DNA from 3 places in the Paenibacillus sp. EPM92 genome. Region 1 is predicted to be linked to each of the others. Evidence: riboswitches for the same ligand, from Rfam matches in the RefSeq annotation. Region 1 holds a riboswitch; each other region holds the start of a gene.

What was found. A riboswitch is a leader RNA that binds a small molecule or an ion and turns the genes downstream of it on or off. The one in region 1 is predicted to bind cobalamin.
Region 2: another riboswitch for cobalamin. It lies ahead of JMF85_RS27120 (S-layer homology domain-containing protein); the one in region 1 lies ahead of JMF85_RS16210 (5-methyltetrahydropteroyltriglutamate--homocysteine S-methyltransferase).
Region 3: another riboswitch for cobalamin. It lies ahead of JMF85_RS25835 (ABC transporter substrate-binding protein); the one in region 1 lies ahead of JMF85_RS16210 (5-methyltetrahydropteroyltriglutamate--homocysteine S-methyltransferase).

What each region holds. Positions count from the first base shown of each region.
Region 1 covers NZ_BCPS01000069.1:39,288-43,633, forward strand. The annotation lists gene JMF85_RS16205 (KamA family radical SAM protein) at 1-714, shown strand, start outside; cobalamin riboswitch at 808-1,005, shown strand; gene JMF85_RS16210 (5-methyltetrahydropteroyltriglutamate--homocysteine S-methyltransferase) at 1,193-2,296, shown strand; gene JMF85_RS16215 (hypothetical protein) at 2,451-2,672, shown strand; gene JMF85_RS16220 (hypothetical protein) at 2,687-3,019, shown strand; gene biuH (biuret amidohydrolase) at 3,349-4,032, shown strand; gene JMF85_RS16230 (cupin domain-containing protein) at 4,072-4,346, shown strand, end outside.
Region 2 covers NZ_BCPS01000109.1:50,918-55,263, reverse strand. The annotation lists gene JMF85_RS27125 (methyl-accepting chemotaxis protein) at 241-1,857, shown strand; cobalamin riboswitch at 1,988-2,207, shown strand; gene JMF85_RS27120 (S-layer homology domain-containing protein) at 2,360-4,346, shown strand, end outside.
Region 3 covers NZ_BCPS01000103.1:82,884-87,229, reverse strand. The annotation lists gene JMF85_RS25855 (Lrp/AsnC family transcriptional regulator) at 1-89, shown strand, start outside; gene JMF85_RS25850 (aminotransferase class I/II-fold pyridoxal phosphate-dependent enzyme) at 105-1,301, shown strand; gene JMF85_RS25845 (aspartyl-phosphate phosphatase Spo0E family protein) at 1,431-1,700, shown strand; gene JMF85_RS25840 (hypothetical protein) at 1,822-2,361, shown strand; cobalamin riboswitch at 2,397-2,610, shown strand; gene JMF85_RS25835 (ABC transporter substrate-binding protein) at 2,785-3,804, shown strand; gene JMF85_RS25830 (FecCD family ABC transporter permease) at 3,804-4,346, shown strand, end outside.

The DNA of each region.
Region 1 (4,346 bases):
GCCAAATTGGAAAGCATCCTGAGCCGGTTAAGAGAAATCGACCATGTTAAAGTTATACGGCTCGGTTCGAAAATACCTGTTTTTAATCCGATGCGGATTTATGAAGACGAACGATTGCTGGAAGTCATCCGCCGTCATTCAAGCGTAAACCAGCGGATTTATGTGATGGCGCATATCAATCATCCTCGCGAGATTACCGCCGAAGCCAAGAAAGGCTTTGAAGCTCTTCATCAAGCCGGCGCTATTGTTGTCAATCAGACGCCTATTCTTAGAGGGATCAACGATAACCCCGAACGATTGGCAGAGCTGCTGGATAAGCTGTCATGGGCCGGCGTAACCCCCTATTATTTCTTCGTCAATCGTCCGGTGGCCGGCAATCGCGAGTTCGTTCTGCCGCTGCAGCAAGTGTACCGAATCGTGGAAGAAGCCAAGGCGCGCACTTCAGGCTTAGGTAAAAGGGTGCGTCTATCCATGAGTCACACCTCCGGCAAAATCGAAATTCTGGCTATTGATAACGGAAAGGCCTATCTGAAATATCACCAGTCGCGGGATAACGAATACGGCAAGTTCATGGTGTTGGATTGCCCTGAAGATGCGGCATGGTTCGATGATCTGCCAGGTAGCGATCAATATTGGCAGAAGCCCCAAAAGAAAACCGATGAAGTTATTTCGGTGAATGAGCTCCCTGATCTGCCGCGAGCGCATGCTAGATGAACAACCACATAAGTCATGTAATAAAGCATCGCTGTGCTATATTCTAACTTGATATAAACAGGATAATAGGATAAGATCTTAATTAATTACAACTGAAAACCTGTGGGAACAAGGTGCTCTAGCTATAGCTAAAGCTTAATAGGGAAGTCCGGTGCAAAGCCGACGCGGTCCCGCCACTGTAACGGAGGAGTCTCAGCTATACTGCCACTGATCTTGATAAACGTGGATCGGGAAGGCCGCTGATGATGTGAATTCCGGAGCCAGGAGACCTGCCTGTTCTGACAACACTGCTTCAACCTACGGAAGATAGGAAAGTGTTAATGACGGGCCGCTGCTTGTTCGCATGCAATCATAGGCATCTTTTCCTTCTTTTTGTTGAGGTGAAGATGTCTTTTTTGCATGGTTTTTCATTTGGATCATCCTATGTGGAGTGAATCCGGCTTCACTACATCCTATTTTAGAAGAGGAGATGTGCAAAATGACGGCAGTACTGGCTAAAGGACCATTCCGGGCAGATCATGTAGGTAGTTTTTTAAGACCGGAGCGACTTAAACAAGCGCGTTTACAAAAGCAAAATGGGGAAATTACAGCAGAGCAATTGCGTATCATTGAAGATGAAGAAATCGTCCGGCTTGTTGACATGCAAAAAAAATTGGGCTTGGCCGCTGTGACGGACGGTGAGTTTCGACGCGCTTGGTGGCATTTCGATTTTCTATCGCAGCTTGTTGGTGTTGAGCTCTATGAAACGGAGCAAGGGATTCAATTTCAGGGTGTTCAAACCAAAGCTCACGGAGTGAAAGTAACAGGTAAAGTAGATTTTCATAACCATCCTATGATCGAGGATTATAAATTCCTTCATCAAATTGCAGGCAATCATGTTGCTAAATTTACAATTCCTAGTCCGAACATGTTATTTTTTAGAGGGCATATTGAAGAAGACGTTTATCCGAATTATGATGAATTTTTTAATGATTTGATCACAGCTTATCAAAAAGCGATTCAGGCTTTCTACGATGCCGGTTGCCGCTATTTACAATTGGATGATACCTCGTGGTCCGTATTTTTCTCCGAGAAAGGTCAGGAACAAATTGCGGCAAGAGGCTTTTCTGCGGAACAATTAGCACAGCTGTTCACCAGGGCTATTAACGAATCGATAGCCAATAAGCCGGAAGATATGAAGATTACGATGCACATATGCAGGGGCAATTTTAAATCTACTTATGTGGCCAGTGGCGGGTATGATCGCGTATCCGAATTTATTTTTGGCAAACTCAAGGTAGACGGACTGTTTTTAGAATTTGATGATGAGCGATCCGGCGGATTTGAACCTTTACGTCATGTAAATAGAAAGGATATCCAACTTGTATTAGGATTAATCACGTCCAAATTCGGTGAACTGGAAAATCCGGAGCGTATCAAAGCAAGAATTCATGAAGCTGCCCAGTATGTAAGCTTGGATCAGCTCTGCTTAAGCCCCCAATGCGGTTTTGCTTCAACGGAAGAAGGCAATCTTCTCACGGAAGAGGAGCAGTGGGACAAAATACGTCTTGTCGTTAATATTGCACAAGACGTTTGGAATTAATACGGGAATGGTGTGACAAAACCTTGAGAAATCAAGGTTTTTTATTTTTTTCCAAATAATAGTCCGGTTGAGGAGTCAACCGTCAATCATAATTTTTATCTCTTTAACGAAAAATAAATAACAATAATTTTAAATTAAGGAGTCCGATAATGCGATGTTGAAAATTTTGCTTTCTTTGGCTTACTTGATCATCGTTATTTCTTTGATCGCTTCCATTGTATTGATCCGGAGGCAGCGAACCAAAGAAATGGATAAAGGAGTGAATCCCACTTCAGTCAAGCATTACTTCATCGCTAACCCCATGATGATAGCTTATGTGCTGTTTCCGATTGTTCTTGCGATCGGAGCCGCTATTTGGATGTATTATTTTTATTAACGCGGAGGACTAACATGGAGAGAAATAAGTATTATGTATCGGTTCAATCCAGGTCGATCATGTCTAATCAAGGCGATGCCGCCTATGAATTAGAAATCGAGGCAACCGACGAAGAAATTAAGCAGCTTCAGGAGTTGTTTGAAGTCGAGGAAGATTTCGAGATAGACACTTTTTGGAGAGCGCATGCGGCAGGCATTCCTTATCATTACGACCAGGCCAACGTCGGATACGATATGGCCTTACAAGAAATCTATCGAAAAATTCACGCTCTAGGGACGAAGGAAACGAAAGATCAAATTGAAAAAATGCAAATTTTGAATCAATCTTTAACCGGAAAGAGGGACTAGGGTCCCTCTTTTTTAGTCAGGAAAGCGTTAAAAACAAGCAGTAGACTCTATTCCGGAATATCCGGAAAAAGGTCTATTTTTTTTGCACATATGATTTTACAAACGATTTCAATGTAATAAAAAATGACACAATATTTATAATCAATCGTTTTTTGTTAAAAAGACACAATAAAAATCCCCATTAATTGTTGAATGATGATAATGAAATCAGGTTTTTTACGTCATATAATATAACAATAAGGGACGGGGATCATACAATAACAACCTTTTCCCAAACATTTGTTAAGTTATATATCATCGTTTAAGCAGGGAGAAAGGGATGTGATTTTATGCAAGTGGAAGCGAACCCGTACAACTGGCCGTTTGACGGGAAGATTGTGCCGGAGAAAACGGCGCTTGTCATCATCGATATGCAAATCGATTTTTGTGGAAAAGGGGGGTATGTGGATCGGATGGGCTATGACATTTCCTTGACGGCAAGAGCCATTCAGCCTATTCAAGCGCTGTTGGAGAGGGTACGGAAAATTCCAGGTTTTACGGTCATTCATACGCGGGAAGGGCATAAGCCCGATCTCTCCGATCTTCCTGCGAACAAAAGATGGCGAAGTAAACAGATTGGTGCGGAGATCGGTTCTCCCGGGCCCGCGGGCCGTATTCTTGTTCGGGGGGAGCCGGGCTGGAACATTATTGAAGAACTAAAGCCTTTGGAAGGGGAACCGGTGATCGACAAGCCCGGCAAAGGAAGTTTTTATGCGACGGACCTGGATTTGATTTTGAAAAACAAAGGCATTACACATTTGATTTTAACTGGCATTACCACCGACGTATGTGTGCATACGACGATGCGGGAAGCGAACGACAGAGGGTATGAATGTTTGATTTTGGAAGATTGCACCGGGGCGACGGATATCGGCAATCATCAGGCGGCTCTCAAAATGGTAACGATGCAGGGTGGGGTTTTCGGCAGTGTATCCGACTCTTCCCGGGTGCTGAAAGCGTTGGAGCATTTCTAAACGGACAATTCGGCTATCTATCGTTGAGGAGGACATCACATGATCACGGGAAATGAAACCAAAGTTATTGTTGGCGATGAGATGGAATGGGAGCTAATGCCCAACCACAGAGAGCTGTATCACCGGGAAATCTTGAATGCACAGCAGGCGGACGGGCTGGGAATAAGGACCAGCTCCATCCTCTGGGAAAAAATCGGTCCGGGCGGACAGGTGCTCCCGCATTATCATGATGTAGCGGAAATCATCCATATTACGGTTGGGAAAGTAAAGCTGCTGTGTAATGGGGAGTGGAAAAACTATCAGGCCGGGGATAC
Region 2 (4,346 bases), on a different contig from region 1:
CCGGGGACACCTTATTATTCCAATTGAAGGGTGAAAGGAGTCCGGACGGGCCTCTTTTTCTTTTGAAAGATCATGCCGGGTGCAGCATGTAAGCGAGCCCGGAAGACAAGCCGTTCACTGCTGGTTTTTAACATTTCATGCTTTTAATTTAACACTTCACGCACAGAGCTATCACAGAAAGCTCAAATCCATGTAAAGTTTTATTAAAGCGCTTACATTAATTCTAAGGGGGCTTTCGACATGAACATACCTAAACAACTGGAAAACCGCGCAATAGCCAAAGTGCAATCCGCCGCTGTAGAGATCGGCAAGCTCTTGGAAGGACACGCATGGTCCGAACGGTCAGAGGATATTCGGGTATTATTGGACCAGTTGCTTCAAAATGATGAATACTTCCTGGTCGTCGAGCATCACGGACTATCCGTTCTGCATACAAACCGGCTGCGCGAGGGGACGGTCTTCAATGATGTCGTTGGCTTGGCGGCTGCGCAAACGGACAAGCCGTTAGCTCAAATTTACCACCGTAACACCGGTGAGGTTATATTGGATGTTTCGACTCCTGTGAACATTCCGGGGGCGGGAGCTTCGCCTTATAATTTGCGGCTGGGTGTGATCGTGCAATCCTTATCTTTTCAGGCAACCTGGTACACCGTTTACAGTATTCCATTGCTGATTGCTTTAGGCGGCCTCGGGCTGGCCGATTCGTGGGGGGAACGCGCCGGGGCGGGCCTTCTTGTGCTGGCGGCGTTCGCCGGGACGGGCTTGTATTTTCATCGAACGGTGCTTCAAAGCTTGAAGAGCTGGATGGGCCGCATGAAAGCCATTTCTTCCGGCAAGCTGATGCCCGCTGCGGCAGGCTCCAGGCGCAATGAGCTCGGACAAGTTTCGTTTGAGATCAACAAAATTGTGATAGGGATGAGAGCGATCTTGTCCGACATGAAGGAGGCTTCCTCCACCGTGAATAAGATCGGGTCCGAGCAGGCCGACGAAATTCGGCAGCTGCTGTCTTCGGCTGAGCAGCTGGTAGCGAGCATGCAGGAAGTGAGCGCGGGAGCGAATGACCAGCTGCAGCTCATCGAACTTAACGGCAGCCGGATGCAGCAGATTCACGACAGAGTCAGCCGGGCCGGTCAAGACATGGAGCTTTCGGGCAAGATATCCGAGGAGGCCCGGACATCGTCGCATGCCGGGCTGGAGAAGACGCTGGAATTGCGCAATGACATGAATGACCTGCAGGAAACGAGCAAGCGGAGCGTGAGCTCGATGGAAGAGCTGGAGCGGCAATTGCAAGAAATGAGAGAGTTCATCTTGTACATGCGTGAAATTGCCGAACAGACGAACCTGCTCGCGCTGAACGCCGCGATTGAGGCTGCGAGGGCCGGCGAAGAAGGCAGAGGATTCGGGGTCGTTGCCGGCGAAGTGAGGAAGCTTGCCGTTACATCCAATGAGGTAGCGGAACGCGCGATCGGGCTGACGCACAATATGGCGCTGAAATCGAAAGAAGCCGCGGATGCGGTGAAAGCGGAACGGCTTGCCGTAGAACGGGGAATCCGAAGGATTGGCCAATTGAGCGATATGATTCGCCTTGTGGCCGACAAGTGCCGCCTGACTGCGGAGCAAGCGTCCGCGCATTCTGCGGAGATGCGTGAAATTCAGCTTGGGCTTCATTCGATGGAAAGCAGCATGCAGGCGATTCGGGATATTTCTCAACAGTTCACTGCGTCCGCCCAAGCGATGGCGAGCAGCGGAGAACGGCATCACATGGCTACCGAGCTTATTGCGCAGCAAGCGGATTTGCTCAAAAGCATTTCCGGAAATCTGCAGAAAATTACCGGCCGGTTTGTGATGGAATCCTGAAGCCGCCCGCTGTAAGCGAGTGGATCGAAGCGTACGGCGGGATGAGGCCCCGCGTCAGGACCGCGGGCGGTTGGCCCGCAAGAAATAGTTGGACGATGCTTGGGGATCGTGTTATTCTTTGTACATAATTGAATCATTTGCTCGGGTAGATGTCGAACGGGAGGCTAGCCATGCCGGCGTTCGGCGAACAGGGAAGTCCGGTGAGAATCCGGCACGGTCGCGCCACTGTAAGCGGGGAGCGGCTTCCATGATGTCACTGTCCTTCAGTTGGTTTAGGGGGGGCGGTTGGGATGACGGAAGTCCGGCTTCGATCCGCAAGTCAGGATATCTGTCTAACCCGAGAACACCGTCGCCTACGCGAAATTAGGAGAAGGGGGAACGGCAATCCGTCAGGAACGTAATATTGCCTGCAGGTTCATGCGTATCGGCATCCCTTCATAGAGAAGGGGTGCTTTTTTAGTTTAAGGAAGGTCAGTTTCAAGAGAGGGGAATAGGACAACAGATGAAGAGTAACAGATGGATCAACAAGATAAGCATGGTCCTGCTAAGCTGGTGCTTGCTCATATCCATGCTTGGCGGGCTGGCGCCTGCGTATGCGGATGGAGCGGGGAGAGGGCTTGTCACGGTTCCTCAGGCTATAGACGATGCGGCCGGCTACATCCTGGATGCGAATGGAGGCGCGCTTTCCGATTGGGATGCTTATGCGCTGGCTGCAGCCGGGAAGCAGGTGCCGGCTTCGTATTTATCATCCGTCCGCGAGCAGCTTCAGCAGAACGGCGGACGTTACAGCAAGGTAACGGACTATGCCCGGATTGCGTTAGGCGTAAAGTCGGCCGGAGGAAACCCCGAGCAGATCGCGGCCGGGTCGAGTTCGTACAATCTTATTGAGGGCATTTATAACAGCGATGTGCTGACTGCCCAGGGAACGAACGGCGCGATTTATGCGCTGCTGGCCTTGAGCGGCGATGCTTATCACATTCCGTTAACCGCGAAGTGGAATCCCGATAAAATCGTGGCATGGCTGCTCGCGCAGCAAAATGCGGACGGCGGATGGCCGCTTGGGGCCGGAGGGCCGAGCAGCATCGACATTACAGCGTCTGCTGTGAACGCCCTGGCCGCTCATACCGCGCACACCGGTGTCCGGCCGGCGATGGACCGCGGCATTCAATGGCTGTCCTCGCAGCAATTAGCGAACGGCGGATTTTCGGAGTATGGGGAAAATGCGGAAAGCACCGCACAGGTCATTCTCGCGTTGTCCGCTGCCGGACTCGACGCGCGCAGTTCAGGCTTCGCGAAGGCGAACGGCAACCCGCTTACCTATTTATTCGGTTACCGGCAAGGCGACGGCGGATTTGCCCATGTGGCCGGCGGTTCTTCCGACGGATGGGCCACGGTGCAATCGCTTGTGGCGCTGGCGGCCTTCCATACGGCTGTCAACGGTGACAGCGGATCGTATGAGGCGATCCTGACCACAGGGGGCGGAGCGCCTGCCGCAGCTCGCGTGACGGTTCATGTGGAAGGCCCCGCCGGTACGATCGCCGAAGGCTCCGCCGTTGCGGGGACTGCCTATGAGGCTGTGGCTCAAGTGCTGCATGCGCAGGGGGTTCCTTTTCAAGAGAGCGACGGCCATTTCATTCATACGATCAACGGAATTTCCGGTAAAAGCGACTACAGCACCTGGTGGTGGTACAATGTCAAACGCCAGGGCTCCTGGGATTATGCCCGCACGAATAACCTGGGCATGGCTGACTACTCCCTGCGTAACGGCGATGACATTTATTTGTACTATACAGGCATAAGTACCGCATTGGTGGATTCGATTAAGGTGGAGCCGGCGATGCCGGTTGAAGGCCAGGCAGTAACGGTTCAGGTCTATCGGTCGGTATGGGATTATGACGTTACAAGGGACGAGGTCGTCACGGTTGCCGCCAGCGTTTATGTAGAATTGGGCGGACGTAAGGTGGAGACGGACGCAAACGGATACGCGTTGTTCCCGTCCGGCTTGCCCGGCGGCACCTATCAAGCGGTTGTAACAGGCTATCAAGACGGGCTTGCGCCGAAGATCGTCAAGGATTCCAAGACGATTCAGGTCGGAACGGCGGCGATTCAAATTGAAGGAGCTTCAGGCACTTATGCCGAAGGGAAGGCGAGTTCTCCGAATTTGCTGGAAAGCGTTGTGCGGCTTCTAGATGCCAACCAGGTTCCTTACGAGCTTGAACACGCCAGCTTCGGAACGTACATCCAATCCGTCGGCGCTGATGCCGGGGCTTGGCTCTATGCGATCTACCGCCAAGGCAAGTGGAATCCGGGAATGGTCGGCGCGGATCAATATACGCTGCAGCCGGGGGACCGGGCGGTCGTTTATATTAGCGGATTCGACGCGGAGTGGAACTCGTCGACGTATTTGGTCGATTCGATTGCCTTGAATCCTGCACAGCCTAAGGCTAACGAATCGTTCACCGTTACGGTGAAGAAGACGCTCGCGGACA
Region 3 (4,346 bases), on a different contig from region 1:
AGACGCATTTTATTTTGAAAAAGTATAAACAGGACGGGATTTCGTTCGAGGATCATCAGGACGACAGCCGTCTGCTAATCTCACCGTAAAGGACGTCGTGAACGATGATAGAACAACAAAGTCAAAGTCAAACCAAGAAATCGATGTCGAGCTATATTGCTCCGCTTGTACGCGAAATTCCGCCTTCGGGGATCCGCAAGTTTTTCGATCTGACTGTCGGCAGTAAAGATATCATCTCCCTTGGCGTCGGCGAACCGGACTTTAGCACGCCTTGGCACGTCAGAGAAGCATGCGTCTATGCGCTGGAGAGGGGAAACACCAAATATACGCCGAATTCCGGCTTGCCGGAGCTGCGCGAAGCTATCGCCGAATACTTGTACGATTCGTTCCAGGTCCCTTACGAACCGACGGACGAGGTGCTCGTTACGGTCGGCGGCAGCGAAGCGATCGACCTGGCGCTTCGCGTGTTGGTTACGCCGGGCGACGAGATTCTGATCCCGGAGCCTTGTTATATTTCGTATAGCCCGATTACGAAAATCGGCGGCGGCATTCCCGTAGGGATCGAGACGTTCGCCAAAGATCAGTTCAAGCTGACGCCTGAAGCATTGAAAGCGGCCATCACGCCTCGCTCTAAAGTGCTGATTTTGTGCTACCCCAGCAATCCGACGGGAGGCATCATGACCTATGAGGATTGGCTGCCTATCGCCAAAATCGTCGAGGAGCACGATCTTATCGTCATCTCGGACGAAATATACGCCGAGCTGACGTATGAGAAAAAGCACGTCAGCTTCGCCTCCATACCCGGCATGCGCGACCGGACGATTCTGGTTAGCGGGTTCTCCAAGGCTTTCGCCATGACCGGATGGCGGATGGGGTATGCTTGCGGACACCGCGATTTGATTGCGGCCATGCTGAAAATCCATCAATACACCGTCATGTGCGCGCCGTCAATGGGCCAAGTGGCGGCCATCGAAGCGCTTCGGCACGGGCTGGAGGAGAAGGACCGGATGGTGGAGTCGTACAATCAGCGCAGGCGGTTAGTTGTGCATGGTTTCAGCCAGATCGGTTTGCCGTGCCATGAGCCGCAAGGAGCGTTTTATGCGTTTCCTTCGATTCAAGCGACCGGCCTTACCTCGGAGGAATTTGCGCAGCGCCTTTTATTCGAGGGGAAGGTCGCGGCGGTGCCCGGATCTGCGTTCGGACTGGGCGGCGAAGGTTTTTTACGCTGTTCCTACGCCTATTCGGTCAGTCAATTGACGGAAGCGATCGATCGAATAGGAAATTTCATGAAAAAGTTGTAGGTTCGACAAAAATAGTCATTTTCAAGTTTCTCCAAAACTGGTATGTTAGATGTATGGAAGTTTCATAGATAAATCCTTTATGAAGCTGTTATCCATAGGTCTAAAGATCGGGAACGGGAGGGATGAACGATGGCATTTCCGGAATATCGGCTTCGGCAGTATTTGAACGTCGTATGGATTCAAGAGAACGATCGCAATGCCAAGTGGATTTTTGGTAAACGGAAAACAAACTCATCCGCAACGTCTTTAGAAGATGAAATTTACCGTCTGCGACAAGAGCTGGAATCGTTAGTCCAAAGCGGGAATACGTTAACTTCCCCTCGAGTCGTCGAGATTAGCATGGAACTGGACATTAAAATTAATGAATATATGAATCGTCATCGTGGAAGCCGTTCCTGAACGGCTTCTTTTCGTTATTCCTTATATTTTGATACAAGCCTTTCGGGTATGGTAAGATAGGTCGATAGAGACCTAGCAGATGAATGTTTTGATGCAACGCGGCAAATGGGAGGAAAAGGATTTGAGGAAAGGAAGCTGGCTGGTCATCGCGTTGGTCCTTATGCTTCTGGCCGGATGCGGCGGCGGAGGAACGAAAGCGGACGTGCCGATTTTTATCATGTCATCGACAAGCATGCCGGGCGGTGCGGCGGAGAAGCTTGAAGCGGCCCTTGTGTCTAAAGTGGGAGAAGCCCCAACGGTGGCAGTCGCGGTCTCCCCGATGTTTTCGCTCGAGAAGATGATCATTGAGGTTGCGGCGGCCGGTAACGGTATTCTCATCCTTCCCGGCGATCAATTCCGGGGCTTGGGTAAGCAGGGTGGATACGTGCCGCTCGACGAATTGGCGAAGGCGGAAGACTTCCCGGACGGAGTGCTGGAACTGCCGGTGGACGGGAATCCGGACGGCAAGCTCGAAAAGCACTTATTCGGCATCCCGGTCGAGAAGACGACATGGTTCGCCGATCTGGGCCTGGGCGGCCAAGACTTGTACGCGTTCATTCCGCAAAATGCGCCGGATATTGAAAAAGCGAAGCAAGTGATGAAGCACATTGCGCAAAAATAGCCGTTGTCCTGAACGATTGGGCAATAAGCGGCGTTGTTCTAAATAAAGGTTCGGGTGCCTGCGGGCGGCGAAAGCCGCTGGTTCGCAGGTTAAAAGGGAAGCCGGTGCGATTCCGGCGCGGTCCCGCCACTGTAACCGGGCGATAAGCTCTCTCTGATAGCCACTTGCCGGCAATTGCCGGTTGGGAAGGCGAGAAAGCGCCGAAAGGAGCCCGGAAGCCAGGAAACCTGCCCGAACTTCATACGCTTGTTCCTTTCGCGGAAAAGGAGCGCAGCGGCGGTTTGCTCCGGCCCCAGGTCTTTACGACCCGGGATCGGGTCTGAAACATGCCCTCTGCTCCGGATTCGCGTCCGCAGGCGGAGGTTTTTTTGTATGTTCAGTCAAGGGAACGTTCTAGCCAATGATGAATGAAGGAGAGAAAAGATGATGAATACCAGCACGAAACGACACTTGCGAAAGCTGACGACGGCCGTCGTCAGCTTAGCGCTTGCGGCCGCATTGGCTGCTTGCGGCAGTAAGGCGACCGCGCCGAACCAAGGTCAGCTCGTCGACCCGCCGAAAGCGCAGAGCAGCCAGCAGGAAGGAACGGAGCAAGCGAAGCGGACGACATACCCGCTGAAGGTGCAGGATGCGACAGGCAAGGAATTCGTGTTTGAGAAAGCGCCGGAGCGGATCGCTTCGACGTCACCGAGCGAAACGGAGATCTTGTTTGCGCTCGGACTCGGGAGTAAAATCGTCGGCGTCTCGGATTATTGCGATTACCCGGCGGAAGCTGCGACGAAGCCGAAGCTCGGCAGCATCACGAAGCCGAACGAAGAAGCGCTGATCGGAGCGGGCGCCGATTTTGTTCTGACCGGCGTTTCCATGAAAGCGCCGACGGTGGACAAGCTGCGCGAGCTGAAGATCAATCTGTATCAGGTACAGCCGAAAACGATGGACGACGTCCTGGCGAACATTGAGAGAATGGGCGAAATTTTCGATCGCCAAGAAGAAGCCCGGAAGCTCGTCGAGCAAATGAAAGCGGATCGGCAAAGCGTGGTCGACGCTGTAAAATCAGTAAAGCCGGAGCAGAGGAAAAAAGTGTTCATCGAATTTTCCCCGGGCTATACCGTCGGTTCGGGCGAGTTTTTGAGCGAACTGATCGAGACGGCAGGCGGGATCAACGTATACGCATCGGAGAAAGGGTACGTCAAGCTGAGCGAAGAGAAAGTCATCGCCGCAAACCCGCAGGTCATTTTGTATCCGAAAAATTTGATCGACGACAAGTCGAAAAAAACGCTCGACCAAATCATTCGCGAGCGCAGCGGCTGGGATCAGCTCGAAGCGGTGAAAGGAAACAAGCTGGCCGGCATCGATAAAGATACGACAAGCCGTCCGGGTCCGCGAATTACGGAAGGCTTGAAGGAAATCGCCAAAGGGATTTATCCGGAACTGGTGAACTAATGAAGCGGAAGCTGATGCTATGGGGCGGACCTTGCCTTGTCTTGCTTCTGTTAGCCGCAACCGTCTCATTATCGGTCGGCTCGGTGCAGGTGCCTTTCGTGCACGTCTGGAAAATATTGCTGCATCACCTGCCTGGCATGGAGGGGCGCTTAACGGTAGATTGGCAAACGTCTTCGGAGCAAATCGTGTGGAAGGTCAGGCTGCCTCGCGTCGTGCTCGGGATGCTCGTCGGAGCGGCCTTGGGACTGGCTGGCGCCGCTTTCCAAGGGGTGCTGCGCAATCCGCTGGCCGATCCGTACACGCTCGGCGTTTCCTCGGGCGCGTCGGTCGGCGCTTCCTTTCTTATCTTATTCGGCTTGCAGTATGTATTCGGCGAATGGAGCGTTCCGGCGGTCGCCTTCGGTACAGGAACGCTAACGCTTGCGGTCGTGCTGATGCTGGCGAGAGCGGACGGCAAGCTGCGGATCGAAACGGTGATTTTATCGGGTGTGGTGATGCAGGCGTTTTTGTCGGCCCTAGTCTCGCTGATGGTCTCGATGTCG